Regions from separate parts of the Streptomyces sp. CA-243310 genome, predicted to be linked through region 2. Evidence: riboswitches for the same ligand, from Rfam matches in the RefSeq annotation. Region 2 holds a riboswitch; each other region holds the start of a gene.
What was found. A riboswitch is a leader RNA that binds a small molecule or an ion and turns the genes downstream of it on or off. The one in region 2 is predicted to bind cobalamin.
Positions count from the first base shown of each region.

Region 1 (4,193 bases), 220 kb from region 2:
GGAGACCCAGGTCCAGGTCATCGGCTACGGCGCGATGCTCACCGAGTCCTTCGTCGCCGTCATGGCGGTGATCGCGGCGTGCATCATCGAGCCCGGACTGTTCTTCGCGGTCAACTCCCCCGCCGGCGTGGTCGGCACCACCGTCGAGACCGCCTCGCAGGCGGTGACGAACTTCGGCTTCGCCATCTCGCCGGAGGCCCTCGCCCAGGCGGCGAAGGACGTGGAGGAGACCAGCCTGCTGTCGCGGACGGGCGGCGCGCCGACCTTCGCACTCGGAATGTCGGAGATCTTCTCGTCGGTCATCGGCGGCGCCGGGATGAAGGCCTTCTGGTACCACTTCGCCATCATGTTCGAGGCGCTGTTCATCCTGACCACCGTCGACGCGGGCACCCGGGTCGGCCGGTTCATGCTCCAGGACACCCTCGGCAACGTGCACAAGTCCTTCAAGGACGTCAGCTGGAAGCCGGGCGTGTGGATCGCGAGTGCGGTCGTCGTCGGTGGCTGGGGCTACTTCCTGTGGGTCGGCGTCAGCGACCCGCTGGGCGGCATCAACCAGCTCTTCCCGCTGTTCGGCATCGCGAACCAGCTCCTCGCGGCGGTGGCCCTGGCCGTCTGCACCACACTGTTGATCAAGTCGGGCCGACTGAAGTGGGCCTGGGTGACGGGCGTCCCCCTGGCCTGGGACGTGGCGGTCACCCTCACCGCCAGCTACCAGAAGATCTTCTCCGACAACCCGAAGATCGGGTTCTTCGCGCAGCGGGACCTGTACCAGGACGGCATCGAGGCCGGGAAGGTGCTCAAGCCCGCCAAGAACATGGGCGAGATGCACACCGTGGTCACCAACGCCACGGTGGACGGCGTCCTGTCGGTGCTGTTCGCGGTCCTGATCATCATCGTGCTGCTGGACGCGGCCCGCACCTGCGTCAAGGCCGTCCGCAAGCCGGAGACGGTCACCCTCACCGAGACCCCGTGGACCGAGTCGAGGATCGTCGCCCCGGCCGGCCTGATCGCCACCCCCGAGGAACGGGCGGAACTCGCCGCGGCGGGCCTCGACTCCGGCGGCGGCAAGACCCGGGAACCGGTCGCGTGAGCGGCCTGACGGCCGTGCGCGGGGCGTGGGCGAAGACCCGGTTCTACGTCCGCGAGTTCTCGGGCGAGGCCGCGTACGACCGGTACGTCGCGCACGCCCGCGCGCACGACGCCGACGCCGAGGTCATGACCCGGCGCGCCTTCGAGCGGGCCCGCACCGACGCCCGCGAAGCCGACCCGCGCGAGGGCTTCCGCTGCTGCTGACCCCGTCCGGGGCCCTCGAAGGGCCGCCGCGTTCCCCCGGGAACCCGGCGGCCCTTTCGCGTGCCCGTCCGCGAAGGGGGCGCGCCCCCTTCGCCTCCCCGTCCGTGGACACGTGCGACCCCTCGCCCGCCCGTCCGACACACTCGACGGCATGGACATCGTGATCAGGGCGGCATCGGTCGCCGAATTCGAAGAGCTCGGCGACATCACCGCGCAGGCCTACCTGGACGACGGGCTGCTGGACTTCAACGAGGACGCCGCGTACCTGAACGTGCTGCGCGACGTGGCCGGCCGGGCCGCCTCCGGGGAGGTGCTCGTCGCGGACCACGACGGCACGGTCCTCGGCGGAGTGACGTTCGCCTCGAACACGAGCCCGCTGGCCGACATCGCCGGCCCGGGCGAGGCGGAGTTCCGGATGTTGGCCGTCGCCGGCGAGGCGCGCGGACGCGGCGCGGGCGAGGCCCTGGTGCGGGCGTGCATGGCCCGGGCGAGGGCCCTGGAGGGTGTGACGCACCTGGTGTTGTCGACCCAGAGGTCGATGGCGGGGGCGCACAGGATCTACGAGCGCCTCGGCTTCACCCGAACACCAGAACGAGACTGGGCCCCGATCCCGGGCCTCACCCTCCTGACCTACCGTCTGGAGCTGTAACCACGCCGACACAACATGTGGGGGGTCACGCATCCACCCGCCCCCACATGTATGCTCGTGCTCGCTGTCGTCGCAGGGGAATCCGGTGCGAATCCGGAACTGTCCCGCAACGGTGTGAAGTGCACCCATTCGTGCAACTACAAGTCCGAGGACCTGTCGACAGCGCGCCCGGCTCGACCGAACCGGGTGCAGACACGTCCGGGCCTCGCGGTTGGGCCGGTGGACGCCATGCGGTGCACGTACCGCCCGCCCTGTCCGGGCCGGAGCGTGCGCGGTCCGCATGCGCCCGCTCGCGCCCGCGCCGTCGGTGTTCCCGGAGCCGAGCAAGGGAGAGCTCCCCCCGTGACCATCGCGCCCTCCGCACCGCGCGCAGAGTCCGTTCCGTCCGAGTCCGCGATCGAGACCGCGATCACGTCCGGGGGACCCGGGGCCGCGCTGCTGCGCACCCTGACCGAGCTGACGGCCGACCTTCCCGACACCGACCCCGGCCGCGTCGCCGCCGCCGCCCTGCGCGGTCGCAGCTCCGCCGCCGACGAGGCCGAACTGCGCGGGCTGGCCACCGAGGCCGCCGCGGGTCTGATCTCCGAGGACCCCGCGTACTCCCGGTTGGCCGCGCGCCTGCTGACGCTCGCCGTCCGCGACGAGGCCGCGGGCCAGGGGTCCACCTCGTTCTCCGCCTCCGTCGAGGTCGGCCACCGCGAGGGCCTGATCGCCGACCGCACGGCCGAGTTCGTGGCGACCCACGCGAGCAGGCTGAACGCGCTGGTCGAGCACGCGCTCGCCGAGGGCGCCGACGACCGCTTCGGGTTCTTCGGCCTGCGCACCCTGCACAGCCGCTACCTGCTGCGCCACCCGATCACCCGCCAGGTCATCGAGACCCCCCAGTACTTCATGCTGCGCGTGGCCTGTGGTCTCGCGGAGAACGAGACGGTCCAGGCCGTCGAGGAAGTGGCCTCGCTGTACCGGCTGATGAGCCGCCTCGACTACCTGCCGTCCTCCCCCACCCTCTTCAACTCCGGCACCCGGCACCCGCAGATGTCCTCCTGCTACCTGCTGGACTCCCCGCTGGACGAGCTCGACTCGATCTACGACCGCTACCACCAGGTCGCCCGCCTGTCGAAGCACGCCGGCGGCATCGGCCTGTCGTACTCCCGCATCCGCGCCCGCGGTTCGCTGATCCGCGGCACCAACGGCCACTCCAACGGCATCGTGCCGTTCCTGAAGACCCTCGACGCCTCCGTCGCGGCCGTGAACCAGGGCGGCCGGCGCAAGGGCGCCGCCGCCGTCTACCTGGAGACCTGGCACGCGGACATCGAGGAGTTCCTGGAGCTGCGCGACAACACCGGCGAGGACCAGCGCCGCACGCACAACCTGAACCTGGCCCACTGGGTGCCGGACGAGTTCATGCGCCGGGTCAACGCCGACTCCGACTGGTCGCTGTTCTCCCCGGCCGAGGTCCCCGAGCTGGTGGACCTGTGGGGCGACGATTTCGACGCCGCCTACCGCAAGGCCGAGGCGGCCGGCCTGGCCCGCAAGACCATGCCCGCCCGGGAGCTGTACGGCCGGATGATGCGCACCCTCGCGCAGACCGGCCAGGGCTGGATGACGTTCAAGGACGCCTCCAACCGCACGGCGAACCAGACCGCGGAGCCGGGCACCGTCGTCCACTCCTCGAACCTGTGCACCGAGATCATCGAGGTCACCAACGACGGCGAGACGGCCGTCTGCAACCTCGGTTCGGTCAACCTCGGCGCGTTCGTGGTCGACGGCGACATCGACTGGGAGCGGCTGGACGCGACCGTCCGCACCGCCGTGACCTTCCTCGACCGCGTGGTGGACATCAACTTCTACCCGACCGAGCAGGCCGGCCGTTCCAACGCCCGCTGGCGTCCGGTGGGTCTGGGCGCGATGGGCCTCCAGGACGTCTTCTTCCAGCTGCGGCTGCCCTTCGACTCCCCCGAGGCGCGGGCGCTGTCCACGAAGCTCTCCGAGCGGATCATGCTGGCCGCGTACGAGGCCTCCTGCGACCTCGCCGAGCGCAACGGCCCGCTCCCCGCCTGGGAGCAGACCCGTACCGCCCGCGGCGTCCTGCACCCGGACCACTACGACACCGAGCTGAACTGGCCGGAGCGCTGGGAGGCGCTGCGCGCCCGGGTCGCGACCTCCGGCATGCGCAACTCGCTGCTCCTCGCCATCGCCCCGACCGCGACGATCGCGTCGATCGCCGGTGTGTACGAGTGCATCGAGCCCC
Region 1 covers NZ_JBNJMF010000001.1:1,400,732-1,404,924, reverse strand. Annotated here, with positions in the region: gene ACQEVM_RS06705 (carbon starvation CstA family protein) at 1-1,090, shown strand, start outside; gene ACQEVM_RS06700 (YbdD/YjiX family protein) at 1,096-1,293, shown strand; gene ACQEVM_RS06695 (GNAT family N-acetyltransferase) at 1,445-1,942, shown strand; cobalamin riboswitch at 1,994-2,117, shown strand; gene ACQEVM_RS06690 (ribonucleoside-diphosphate reductase subunit alpha) at 2,285-4,193, shown strand, end outside.
Region 1: linked by a shared signal. The riboswitch ahead of ACQEVM_RS06690 (ribonucleoside-diphosphate reductase subunit alpha) and the one ahead of ACQEVM_RS07660 (energy-coupling factor ABC transporter permease) in region 2 are both predicted to bind cobalamin.

Region 2 (4,193 bases):
CTGTCCCCGTCTCTGAAGAATCGGGGGGACGTCATGCGTCCGCCACGTCGCCGTCAGGTCACCGCACTCGTCACGGGCACGCTGCTCGCCGCCGGAATCGGCCTCGCCGCACCGGCCTCGGCCGCCACCCGCACCCTGTCCACCACGCTGGTCACCAATGCCCGCTTCGGCGGTCACTGCACCTTCGACCGGCTCGTCGTCGACCTCCAGGGGTCCGCTCCCCCGGTCACCGTCACACCCGTTTCCCAACTGGTCTACGACGGGTCCGGCAAGCCCGTGCCGCTGGCCGGGAAGTTCTTCCTGGAGATCCGGCTGCACCCGGCGGCCGGGCACACCGACGCCGGCCAGAACGTCTACCAGGGGCCCCGCCTACAGAAGATCAACCTGTCCAAGCTCAAGGGCGTGGCCTACACCGGCGACTACGAGGGGTACGTGACCTTCGGCGCCGCCTTCGACACCAAGCCCACCTTCAAGACCGGCGTGCTGCACGCGCCGGAGCGGCTCGTCGTCGACTTCCCGCACCCGGCGACCTGCTGAACCGTCGCCCGGCACACGGGTCGAACGGTCGAGGGGCCCGGGGCGTGCGTCGCCCCGGGCCCCTCGTGTCCTCCTGCCTAGCGGTGCTCCGGATTGGGGAAGTCGAAGCGGCAGCCGGCGTCCCATTCCGAGCGTTGGTTCCCATGGGCGGGCATGCCGCCGGCCCGCTTGAGCAGGGCGGCCAGGTGCATCAGGTTCCAGGTCATGAACGTGGTGTTCCGGTTGGTGAAGTCGTTCTCCGGGCCGCCCGAACCCGGATCGAGGTACGAGGGTCCGGGCCCGGCCTCGCCGATCCAGCCCGCGTCGGCCTGCGGCGGGATCGCGTAGCCGAGGTGCTGGAGGCTGTAGAGGACGTTCATGGCGCAGTGTTTGACGCCGTCCTCGTTGCCGGTGATCAGCGCACCGCCGACCCTGCCGTAGTAGGCGTACTGGCCCCGGTCGTTCAGGATCGAGGAGCAGGCGTAGAGCCGCTCGATGACCTGCTTCATCACGGAGCTGTTGTCGCCGAGCCAGATCGGCCCGCACAGCACGAGGATGTCGGCGTCCATGATCTGGCTGTAGAGGACCGGCCACTGGTCGCTCTCCCAGCCGTGCTCGGTCATGTCGGGCCAGACACCGGTGGCGATGTCGTGGTCCACGGCGCGGATCAGTGAGGTTCGGGCACCGGCCGCCTCCATCACCGCACGGCTCCTGGAGATCAGCCCCTCGGTGTTGCTGGTCTCGGGCGAGCGCTTGAGCGTGCAGTTCACGTAGACGGCGCTGAGGTCTGAGTAGTCGTGTTCGTCGGCCACTCCCCCACCCTGCGCGGGCCGCCGCGCGTGCGCCAGCGGGCCGCGCCCGTCCGGGGGTCACCCGGATCGGCCCTGGTCGGAACGGGTGGGCGGGGGGGTGCGGGAACGGGGTCGGGTTGTTACGGGTCCGCGCGGCCGACTAGGGTCAGCGGGCCTTGGTGTTCGGGAAACCGGTGGAAAACCGGTGCGGCCCTCGCCACTGTGATCGGGAAGTCCGGCTCCACTCCCTTGCGGGAAGCCACTGGGCCCGCGCGGGAGACCGCACGGCCCCGGGAAGGCGGAGTCAGGGCATCAGTACCCGTGAGCCAGGAGACCGGCCAGGGCACGTCGTCCATCCACGAGGTGCTGGAGAGGTCTCCTTACTCATGCATATAGCCGAGGGGTTTCTGCCCCCCTTGCACGCGGTCGCCTGGGGCGCCGCGTCCGCTCCCTTTGTCGTACACGGTGTGCGCGCCCTCACCCGCGAGGTGAAGGCCAACCCCGAGAGCACGCTGCTGCTCGGCGCGTCCGGTGCGTTCACTTTCGTGTTGTCCGCCCTGAAGATCCCTTCGGTGACGGGCAGTTGTTCCCACCCCACCGGCACCGGGCTCGGGGCGATCCTGTTCCGCCCGCCGATCATGGCGGTGCTCGGCACGATCACCCTGCTCTTCCAGGCGCTGCTGCTGGCGCACGGCGGCCTGACCACGCTCGGCGCGAACGTCTTCTCCATGGCCATCGCCGGGCCCTGGGCGGGTTACGGGGTCTACCGGCTGCTCAAGAGGTTCGATCTGCCGCTGATGGTGACCGTCTTCTTCGGCGCGTTCTTCGCGGACCTCGTCACCTACTGCGTGACCAGTGTCCAGCTGGCGCTGGCCTTCCCCGACCCGGGCACCGGTTTCCTCGGGGCGCTCGCCAAGTTCGGCGGCATCTTCGCCGTCACCCAGATCCCGCTGGCCGTCAGCGAGGGCCTGCTGACCGTCCTCGTCATGCGGCTGCTGATGCAGTCGAGCAAGTCGGACCTGGTCCGGCTGGGCGTCGCGAGGCTGACGGCCCGTACCGGGACCAAGCAGGAGGAGGCGGCGGTCCGATGACCAGGAACGCGAAGATCAACACGGTGCTGCTGCTCCTGGTGGCGGCGCTGGCCGTGCTCCCGCTCGCGCTGGGTCTGGGCGAGGGCAAGGAGGAGCCGTTCGCGGGCGCCGACGCGCAGGCGGAGGCGGCCATCACCGAGCTGAAGCCGGACTACGAACCGTGGTTCTCGCCGCTGTACGAACCCCCGTCCGGGGAGATCGAGTCGGCCCTGTTCGCCCTTCAGGCGGCGCTGGGCGCGGGCGTGCTCGCGTACTACTTCGGCGTTCGCAAGGGCCGACGTCAGGGCCTCGCCCAAGCGGGCGCGACCGGTGGCCCGGCCGGCCACGCGGAGTCGTAGGCGGTGCTGCCGATCGACGTGGCTGCGCACGGCAGTCGCTGGCGCCGCCGCCATCCGCTGGAGAAGGCCCTGTTGGGGCTCGGGCTGACGGTCACGGCCGTGGCCCTGCCGCCCTGGCCCGGGGGGCCGCTCGTCGCGGCGGCCACCCTGGTGGTGCTGCTCGGGCCCGCCGGGGTGGCCGGGCGCCAACTGTGGCGGGCCTTCCGGATCCCGCTCGGTTTCTGCTTCACCGGAGCGCTTCCGCTGCTGTTCGCGGTGGGCGGTCCGGCGGGGCTGGTGTCGTGGGCCCCCGACGGGCCCCGGCACGCGGCCGAGCTGCTGTTGCGCACCTCCGCGGCCTCCCTCGGGGTGCTGCTGTTCGCGTTCACCACCCCGGTGTCGGACGTCCTGCCCCGGCTCGTGCGGGCCGGGGTGCCGGCGCCGGTGGTGGACGTGGCCCTGGTCATGTACCGGATCGGGTTCCTGCTGCTGGACTCGATGGCCCAGGTCCGCCGCGCCCAGGCGGCCCGGCTCGGGCACACGGGCCGGGCCGCGGTGTGGCGTTCGCTGGCCGGGCTGGCTGCGACCTCGTTCGTACGGGCCTTCGACCGCGCCGCGCGGCTCCAGGAGGGGCTGGCGGGGCGTGGTTACGACGGCACGCTGCGGGTGCTGGTGCCGCCGGCCACGCTGTCGTGGCGGTTCCTGGCCGCGTCCGGGGCGCTGTCGGCGGCCCTGGTCACCGTGACTCTCACCCTGAAGGGGCTGTACCTGTGAATCCGTTGGTGGAACTGTCCGGCGCGGGCTACGCGTACGAGGACGGGCCCGAGGTCCTCTCCGGCGTGGACTTCGGCATCGTCGAGGGCCGCGCGCTGGTCCTGCTGGGCCGCAACGGCAGCGGCAAGACCACCCTGATGCGGCTGCTCAGCGGGGGGCTGCGGCCGGGTTCGGGCACGTTGCGGCTCGACGGTGCGGTGGTGACGCACGACCGGGCCGGGCTGACCCGGCTGCGGCGGGCGGTGCAGTTGGTGGTCCAGGACCCGGACGACCAGTTGTTCGCCGCCTCGGTGGAGCAGGACGTGTCCTTCGGCCCGATGAACATGGGCCTGGAGCCCGACGAGGTGCGGGGTCGGGTGGACTCGGCGCTCGCCGCCCTGGACATCACGGCGCTGCGGGACCGGCCGACGCACCTGCTCTCGTACGGGCAGCGCAAGCGCGCGGCCATCGCGGGCGCGGTGGCGATGGCCCCGCGCGTGCTGATCCTGGACGAACCGACGGCCGGGCTGGACCCGGACGGGCAGGAGCGGCTCCTGGACGTCCTGGCGGGGCTGCGCACGGCCGGGACCACGGTGGTGATGGCCACGCACGACGTCGACCTGGCGGTTCGCTGGGCCGACGACGCGGCGGTCCTCACCCCGACCGGTGTCCGCGTCGGTCCGGCGGGGGAACTCCTCTCGGATCCCGCGTTGTTGGCCTCGGCC
Region 2 covers NZ_JBNJMF010000001.1:1,621,008-1,625,200, reverse strand. Annotated here, with positions in the region: gene ACQEVM_RS07670 (AMIN-like domain-containing (lipo)protein) at 34-537, shown strand; gene ACQEVM_RS07665 (flavodoxin family protein) at 615-1,328, opposite strand; cobalamin riboswitch at 1,468-1,664, shown strand; gene ACQEVM_RS07660 (energy-coupling factor ABC transporter permease) at 1,694-2,398, shown strand; gene ACQEVM_RS07655 (energy-coupling factor ABC transporter substrate-binding protein) at 2,395-2,736, shown strand; gene cbiQ (cobalt ECF transporter T component CbiQ) at 2,740-3,489, shown strand; gene ACQEVM_RS07645 (energy-coupling factor ABC transporter ATP-binding protein) at 3,486-4,193, shown strand, end outside.

Region 3 (4,193 bases), on a different contig from region 2:
TCGCCGGTCCGGGCCATGACGATGTACACGCCCGCGGCGCCGGCGCCGGAGATGAACTGCTTGACGCCGGTCAGGACGTAGTGGTCCCCGTCCCGCTCGGCGCGGGTGCGCAGGGCGCCGGCGTCGGAGCCGGCTCCCGGCTCGGTCAGGCAGTAGCTGCCCAGCGTGTCGGCCGTGCACAGGCCGGGCAGCCGGCGCCGGCGCTGTCCGTCGTCCCCGAAGCGGTCGATCATCCAGGCGACCATGTTGTGGATGGACAGGTATCCGGCGATGGAGGGGCAGCCGGTGGCGAGGGTCTCCAGGATCAGGACGCCGTCGCTGCGGCTGAGGCCGCTGCCGCCGTGCTCCTCGCGTGCGTAGATCCCGCCGAGCCCGAGGGCAGCGGCCCGCCGGATCACCTCGACGGGGAAGTGCTTGTCGCGGTCCCATGCGACGGCGTGCGGCGCGAGGTGCTCCTGGGCGAAGTCGAGGGTGACCTCGGCGAGGGCGAGCTGGTCCTCGGTGAGGGTGGTCATGGCGCTCATCCCATCGTCGGGATGGTGAAGCTCGCGCCCTCCTTGGCCCCGGAGGGCCAGCGCGAGGTGACGGTCTTGGTGCGGGTGTGGAAGCGGATGGAGTCGGGGCCGTGCTGGTTGAGGTCTCCGAAGCCCGAGCGCTTCCAGCCGCCGAAGGTGTGGTACGCCACGGGGACGGGGATGGGCACGTTGACGCCGACCATGCCGGCGCCCACCCGTCGGGTGAAGTCGCGGGCGGTGTCCCCGTCGCGGGTGAAGATGGCGACGCCGTTGCCGTAGGGGTGCTCGGTGGGCAGGCGCAGGGCCTCCTCGTAGTCGGCGGCCCGTACGACGGACAGCACCGGGCCGAAGATCTCTTCGCGGTAGATCCGCATCTTCGGGGTGACGCGGTCGAAGAGGGTGGCTCCGGTGAAGTAGCCGTTCTCGTGCCCGGGGAGCTTGAAACCCCTTCCGTCGACGGCGAGTTCGGCGCCTTCGTTGACGCCGATGTCCACGTAGCGCCGGACGCGGTCGAGGGCGTCCTGGCTGACCAGGGGGCCGAAGTCGGCGTCCGGGTCGTCGGAGGTGCCGATGCGCAGGGTGGCGATCCGCTCCTTCAACTTGGCGACCAGCGCGTTCGCGGTCTCCTCCCCCACGGGGACGGCGACGGCGATGGCCATGCAGCGCTCGCCGGCCGAGCCGTAGCCCGCCCCGATCAGTGCCTCCACGGCCTGGTCGAGGTCGGCGTCCGGCATCACGATCATGTGGTTCTTGGCGCCGCCGAAGCACTGGGCGCGCTTGCCGTGGGCGGCGGCGGTGGCGTAGATGTGCGCGGCGATCGGGGTGGAGCCGACGAAGCCGAGGGCTTGGACGCGCGGGTCCTCCAGCAGGGTGTCGACGGCTTCCTTGCCGCCGTTGACCACGTTGAGGACGCCGGGCGGCAGGCCCGCCTCCAGGAACAGTTCGGCGAGCCGCAGCGGGACGGAGGGGTCCCGTTCGGAGGGCTTGAGGATGAAGGCGTTCCCGCAGGCCAGGGCAGGGGCCGCCTGCCACAGCGGGATCATCGCGGGGAAGTTGAAGGGGGTGATGCCGGCGACCACGCCCAGCGGAGCGCGCAGGGAATGTACGTCGATGCCGGTGCCGGCGTTGTCGGTGAACTCGCCCTTGAGGAGGTGCGGGATGCCGGCGGCGAACTCGACCACCTCCAGTCCGCGCTGGAGGTCACCGTGGGCGTCGGCGACCGTCTTGCCGTGCTCGGACGACAACAGCCGGGCCAGCGCGTCACGTTCACCTTCGACGAGCTGAAGGAAGCGCAACATGACGCGGGCACGGCGCTGTGGGTTCCACTGGCCCCACTCCTGCTGGGCCTCCTCGGCGTTGGCGATCGCCGCCTCGGTGTCGGCGCGGCCGGCCAGGGGGACCCTGGCCTGGACCGCTCCGGTGTTGGGGTCGTACACGTCGGCGAAGAGCCCGGACGTGCCGGTGGTGTGCTTTCCGCCGATGAAGTGGGTGAGCTCGCGGACCATCGAAGCCTGCTCTCGTCAGGTGAGGATCCGAGGAAGGCGCGGCGCAGTCGCGGTACGGCACCGATCGAGGTGCGCACCGCGGGATCGACCGCGGGACAGGGGAGGGTGGGGCGCCCTCGTCGAGTCACGAACGCGGGGACAGGGCCGCGCTGTTCGGGTACTCCGCCGGATCACCTGGGCCGTGGTCACGTACCGGTGCCATGCGTGTCTGCTCCATCCTCGTGGACAACACGGAACACCCCACGGCCGGTATCCTGACTCCTGGATCAACGCACGCTCTTCGACCTTCCCGACGGATGGATTCCGTCAGTGGCCTGACCTGCTGAAGAGCGCACTTCCCAGTCACAGTGGCGGGACCGCGCCGGATTCACACCGGCTTCCCTGCACCGCGGGCTTTCCACGAACATATAGTTGGACGTCCTAGTAAGTCCACCCCCTGCTGCGGCGCGGACGTGCGAAAGAGCCCGCGGACCGGGGCCGACGGTCGAGAAATGCGGATCGTTTCGCTCCTGCCCGCGGCCACCGGCATCGGCGCTCAGGCGGTCCCGCCTGTCCCCCGAACGGTCCTACTTCGGGCGATCAGCGACCTGGTAGGGGATGAAGGTGCTGGTGTTCTCGTCCACGGCCAGCGGGCGCCCGAGCGGCGGGACGGCCCGCTGGGGGCAGTCGAGGCGTTCGCAGAGGCGGCAGCCCATGCCGATGGGGGTGGCGGCCGCGGTGTTGTCCAGGTCGAGCCCGTCGGAGTAGACGAGCCGGGAGGCGTGCCGGATCTCGCAGCCCAGGCCGATGGCGAAGGTCTTGCCGGGCTGGCCCCAACCGCCGCGGTGGCGGGTGACGGCGCGGGCGGTCCACAAGTACCGCTGCCCGTCGGGCATGGCGGCGACCTGGACGTGGATGCGGCCGGGAGCGGTGAAGGCCTCGTACACGTTCCAGAGTGGGCAGGTGCCGCCGGCACGGGAGAAGTGGAATCCGGTCGCGGACTGCCGCTTGGACATGTTGCCCGCCCGGTCCACCCGGACGAACGAGAAGGGAACCCCACGCAGCCTGGGGCGTTGGAGGGTGCTGAGCCGGTGGCAGACCGTCTCGTAGCCCAGGCCGAACCGGTCGGTGAGCCGCTCGATGTCGTAGCGGAACTCCTCGGCGGCCGTGTGGAACGCCTGGTACGGGAGGATCAGCGCGGCGGCGAAGTAGTTGGCGATGCCGATCCGGGCCAGCCCGTGCGCCGTGGAGCCGGCCGCGAAGTCCTCCGCGGCCAGCCGGTCCAGTTCGTCGGCGTGCTCCAGCAGCGCGAGCTGGGTGGCCATTCGGAACGCCTGCTGCCCCGGCCTCAGCCCCGCTGACATGTGCAGCACGCGGGCGGAGTCGTCGTAGTGGTGGAGTTTCTCCGAGTCCGTGGCCACCCGCACGCCGTGGTGGTCGGCCAGGCGCGTCGACAGTACCCGGACGACCTCCCCGGGCCGGATGCGAAGGGTGCGAGCCAAATCCTCGGCGGCGAGATCGATGTCGTGGAGGTAGTTCTGGCGGCGGTAGAAGAACTCCCGGATCTCCTCGTGCGGAGAGCGCGGGCCACCGGCTCCCGGCGGCCCTTCCCGGTCGTCATCGGCGCCGGCCAGCCGTTCGGCGAGGAGTTGGCTGCGCCGCCCGAGGTCGAGGAGCACCTGGGCGACGGCGGGCATCCGGGACGCCAGCTCGGCCAGGTCCGAGGCGGACACCCGGGCCTCGGCGACCTCGCCGGCCAGCGCCTCGCGCAGGTCCGCGACCAGGCGGCTCGCGTCCCGCTCCGAGAAGAAGCCCGGGTCGACCCCGAAGGCCTCGGTCAGCCGCAGCAGGACGGGCACCGTCAGCGGGCGGGAGTCGTGCTCCATCTGGTTCAGGTAGCTGGGCGAAATGGCGAGGACCCGAGCCAGATCCGCCTGGCTCATCCGGCGCTCCTCGCGCAGCCGCCGCAGCCGCGCGCCCGCGTACGTCTTGCTCACCGCGTCGTCTCCCTCGTCTCCGGGACCTGACTCACCCTACGTGTACATCCGAGCCTCGAAGTCTTCGCAGACTTGGCAATCCGGCGCGAAAAGATTCGCAGAACTTGGCAGACGTCCCTCATTGATGGCACTGGGTGTCGCTGAGAGAGTCGTCCTGCGGCCCGCCGGAACAGGCGGCAGCGACAGAACCCTCCGGG
Region 3 covers NZ_JBNJMF010000002.1:104,328-108,520, forward strand. Annotated here, with positions in the region: gene ACQEVM_RS17980 (acyl-CoA dehydrogenase family protein) at 1-524, opposite strand, end outside; gene ACQEVM_RS17985 (CoA-acylating methylmalonate-semialdehyde dehydrogenase) at 521-2,020, opposite strand; cobalamin riboswitch at 2,248-2,426, opposite strand; gene ACQEVM_RS17990 (short-chain fatty acyl-CoA regulator family protein) at 2,587-3,996, opposite strand.
Region 3: linked by a shared signal. The riboswitch ahead of ACQEVM_RS17985 (CoA-acylating methylmalonate-semialdehyde dehydrogenase) and the one ahead of ACQEVM_RS07660 (energy-coupling factor ABC transporter permease) in region 2 are both predicted to bind cobalamin.

Region 4 (4,193 bases), on a different contig from region 2:
CCCGCTTGAGGGCCAGCACGATCAGCGCGGTGGAACTCGCGTCGCTGTCACACCACCCGCCGGTGCGGATGAGAATGCCGGTGAATCCGCCGTCCTCGCATTGGAGTCCGGTCAGTCGCTTCACGGCGTCGGCCGGGGGCGTCACACCGCCGTTCAGCAGGGCGATGACGGCCATGGCCTGGGCGTCGGACTGGCCGGTGGTGCGGAAGTCGCCCTTGGTGAGGCAGCCGTCGATCGTCTCGCCGTCGCCGATGTCGCGCGGGCAGACGTACTTGACGAGGTCCCCGAGCAGGTCGTGGCCGCCGAAGGCACGGGGATCCCTGCCGGTGGCCTCGGCGACGAGTGCGAGCCGCGCGGCGGCGGTGGCGTCGGGAATCCCGTCCTTGCCGGCCGGGTAGGCATACGCGTCCGTCTGCGCGGGCGTGGCCAGGAAGTCGGCGGCCTTGCGGGCCGCCGGGCTCTGCCGATCGGCGCCCGCGAGGGCGTAGACGACCTCGGTGGTGAGGAGGTGGTTCGGGGTCGTGGCGCCCTCGTCGACGATCCGTTCCCCGTCGGTCAGCCTCCCGCTCACCCAACGCGTGGCAGCGGGCAGGTCCACCGTGCCCGGGGGAACGGACGGGCCCGTGGGGCCGGTCGGGTCGGGGGAGGGCTGTGCGCCGCCCGCGCGGACGTCGTCGGGGGTGAACGTGGGTTTGCCCGACGAGCCGCCGATGTCCGTGCCGCCGAACACCCATGCGTCCACGTCGCCGGGCTTGGGCTTGCGTGCCATCGCTCCCAGGGAGCTGTAGGTCCAGTTCTTCTGGCCGGGCGAGGCGACCCAGTACGACCAGTAGGCGGTCGCCTGCGGGGTCAGGACGCAGTCCTCCTTGTCCGGGGTGGGGTACTGGGTACCGGAGTTGAAGGAGCCGGTGCCGATGCGGCAGATGAAGGCGGGGCCGTCGTGACCGGTGCCCTCGGTGGTGAAACCGGCGTCCCGGAGCAGTTCGTAGCCCGTTGTGAGAGTGGTGTCGCAGCCCCGCTCGACCTTCCCGCCGAAGGGCCCGAAGTCGACGGCGACGATCGCGCCGGTCGTGGCGGTGCACCCCTCGATCGGGTCGGCGACGGCAGAGGTCGTCCCGGTGACGAAGGCCACGCCCGCGCTGACGGTCAGCAGCGTCGCCGATATCAGCGACACCAGCCTCTTTCTTCCCATACGTCGCTCTGCTTGCTCTGCGGTCCCCACCACGGCCCCTCGTGTCAGCCGGGCGGACCAGTACGTGGCAAAGGGCGTCCCTCGCAGGCAAACGCAGCGGGAGCCTTCGAACCACGCCGTAGTCCGCGACGGCGTTTCTCGCTGAAAAACTTGGCTCCAGGCATTCCGGCTCGCCCGGTGGTACCGGGCCTACGGTTGCGGGTCAGCGCCGGAATTCGACCGGCTTCCCCTGGGGCTGAGTGCGTATCAGTCGGAGTGGAACACGCGGATAAAGACAGCGTCAAGGTGGCCTGCGTCTCAGGGCACAGCCCCCGATCGATTCCTTTCGACCTTCCTGACGGTGGCTGGCGGACCCTTGATCACTCGGGTAGCGTCCTGGGCTGCCAGATGGGGGAATCCGGTGGGAAGCCGGAGCTGACGCGCAGCGGTGTGGGACGGCGGGGGCCGTCTCCGAGCCCGAATGCCCATACGGCGTTTGCAGTACAGGAAGCCGTACCACGCGTTCCGGACGGCGGCCCCTCCGGCATGCCCGGCCGTGCGTCCGCACGGTGCCGGGGCGACGGATGCGGTCGGCGTCCGCCGATTCCAGGAGCAGGCCATGTCCCGTCCCCGTACCTCCCGCCGCCTCGCGCTAGCCGTACCCGCCGCGCTCGGCGCGTTCACTCTCACCGCGCTGCCCGCGTTCGCGACCTCGTCGCCCGCGCAGATCGCCACGTCCAAGACCAACGGCATCGCCTACCTCAAGTCCCTGCAGGCGGCAGATGGTTCGTACGCCGGCAGCGGTCTGTCCAACGAGTGGGCGTTCAGCACCTTCGCGGCAACCGGTACGGCCGTCGTCGACGTCTACCCCGCCGGCGACACGACGAAGAATGCCCGTACCGTCTACCGCAACCTGCTGTCGACGGCAGGCTGGCCGTCGGCTTCCCCGGTCGTCACCGACTACGAGCGCGGCACCCTCAACGCGTACGCCGCCGGCATCGACCCGGCCCGCGTCTCGGCCTCCCGCAACCTCGTCGCGAACATCTACTCGCACTGGCAGACCGCGGAGGCGGGCTACTTCGGACCGTCCGGCAACTTCAACGGCACCGTCTTCGCCGCCCTTTCGCTGGGCGGCGCCAAGACTCAGGCAGGGGGCGCCCGTGTCCCGCAGGCACTGACCACCTCGATGGTCACCCGCATCCGCGCCAACCAGCACGTCGACGGGGGCTGGACCTACCAGAAGGGCGAAGGCAACCCCACCGTCCTGAACTCCGCGAGCGACGTCGACATGACCGGCGCCGCCATGGCGGCCCTCTGCGCCTCCGGCGTCCCCAACACCGACACCGACGTCGTCCAGGCGAAGAACTTCCTCAAGAGCACGCTCGTCTCCAACAGCGGCGCCTTCAACTCCCTCTACGGGATCAACACCAGCTCCAACGGCTGGGGCGTCGCGGGTCTCAACGCATGCGGATTCAACCCGCAGACCGGGGACTTCCTCACCGGCAGCGGCAAGACTCCGATCGACTTCCTGATCGCCAACCAGTACAACCCGGCCGGTGGCTTCAAGTACAAGCCCTCCGACACCGTGCCCTCCGCCTATTCCTCCATCGACGCGCTGCGCGCCGTCGCGGGCGGGGGCTTCACGACGGCCCCGCCGGTGCCGGTCACCCCCGGTGCTCCGCAGTGGGTCGCCCAGAGCACCTTCACAGCGGGCACCGCGACCAGGTTGGCGCTGACCGTCGACGACGGCGCGGGCAACCTCAAGGTCTGCTCGGTGGCTTTCACGCCCACCGGTACGACCACGACCCTCGGGGACGTCTTGGCCGCTGCTACCAGTGGTGCAACCCCGTCGGGCTGCGTCACGAGCGTCACTCCCTCCTCGGGCACCGGCACCATCACCAACATCAACGGCAAGGCCAACAGCGGCTCCAACACCTGGAAGGTGAGCGTCGACGGCGCGGCCTTCGCGGGCGCGGCTCGCAACAAGGTGATCAACGTGGGCGACACCATCGCCCTGCGCTGGGGCGCCTGACCTTCGTACACCGGTCGGGGCTGCGGACCTTCGGGACCGCGGCCCCGCCGTGTTCGGATTGGTGAACACACATGCCGAATCAGGGCTGTTTACCCATGAGCCCGGGAGGTCCAAGTTGACGAAGATCGTGCCGCGTCCCGTCGTCATCGACGGGGTGCGGCTGGTGGCCCTCACCGAGGGAGAGTTCGAGAGTCTCGCGGCCTCGCGACGTCAGTTCGGCTCCCACGTCGTACGGTTGCGGATGACGCGTGAGGCACTGATCTCGTTGACCGAGGTCGCCGAGGCCATGTGTTCCCTGCTGAGAGCGGGAGAGCCACCGGCGGGGTCAGCGACCCGGGCTTCCACGAAGACGACGGGTGTGCCTCCGACGGGCCTGCTCAGCGCCTTGGAGGGAGCTGTGGAGCGGGCCCGTCGGGTGGTTGGGACGCGTCCGGACGGGCCCGCTCCAGGAGACCGCAGGCGAAAGCGCTGAACGGGTGACCGTGGCCGACTGGGGCGTGTATCGGAAATGCCTGGTCGCAGATCTCCGCTCGGCGGGCTGTGCTTCCATGCTTTGGTGAATAGCGAGAGTGGTCCTGGAGCCGGCGGAGCGCCGATCCGGCATGTCCGGCGTCGAACAGACTCCGACCTGGGCGCGTGCGTTGAGGTACTTGCCGACGTCCATGGGCAAGACGGCTACCCAGTGAACTGGCCGGACTCTCCCGGCGGCTGGCTGTCCCAGCCGGCACTGCTCGCGGCCTGGGTAGCGGAGCTGGACGGGCGGGTCGTTGGTCACATCGGTCTGTCCCGCAGTGAGCCAGGCGATGCAGCACCGGTCCTGTGGAGCAGTCGCGAGGGCGCGAGCAGCGCACCAGCCGTTGTGGTCAACCGCCTGTTCGTCGCTCCGGCGGCACGAGGCCATGGGATCGGCGCACTCCTGCTGGCCCAGGCGATGCGTGACGCGCAGGAACGCGATCTGCATCCCGTGCTCGACGTCGTGGCCTCCGACGC
Region 4 covers NZ_JBNJMF010000002.1:117,460-121,652, reverse strand. Annotated here, with positions in the region: gene ACQEVM_RS18045 (prenyltransferase/squalene oxidase repeat-containing protein) at 1-1,222, opposite strand, end outside; cobalamin riboswitch at 1,546-1,674, shown strand; gene ACQEVM_RS18040 (hypothetical protein) at 1,791-3,203, shown strand; gene ACQEVM_RS18035 (GNAT family N-acetyltransferase) at 3,760-4,193, shown strand, end outside.
Region 4: linked by a shared signal. The riboswitch ahead of ACQEVM_RS18040 (hypothetical protein) and the one ahead of ACQEVM_RS07660 (energy-coupling factor ABC transporter permease) in region 2 are both predicted to bind cobalamin.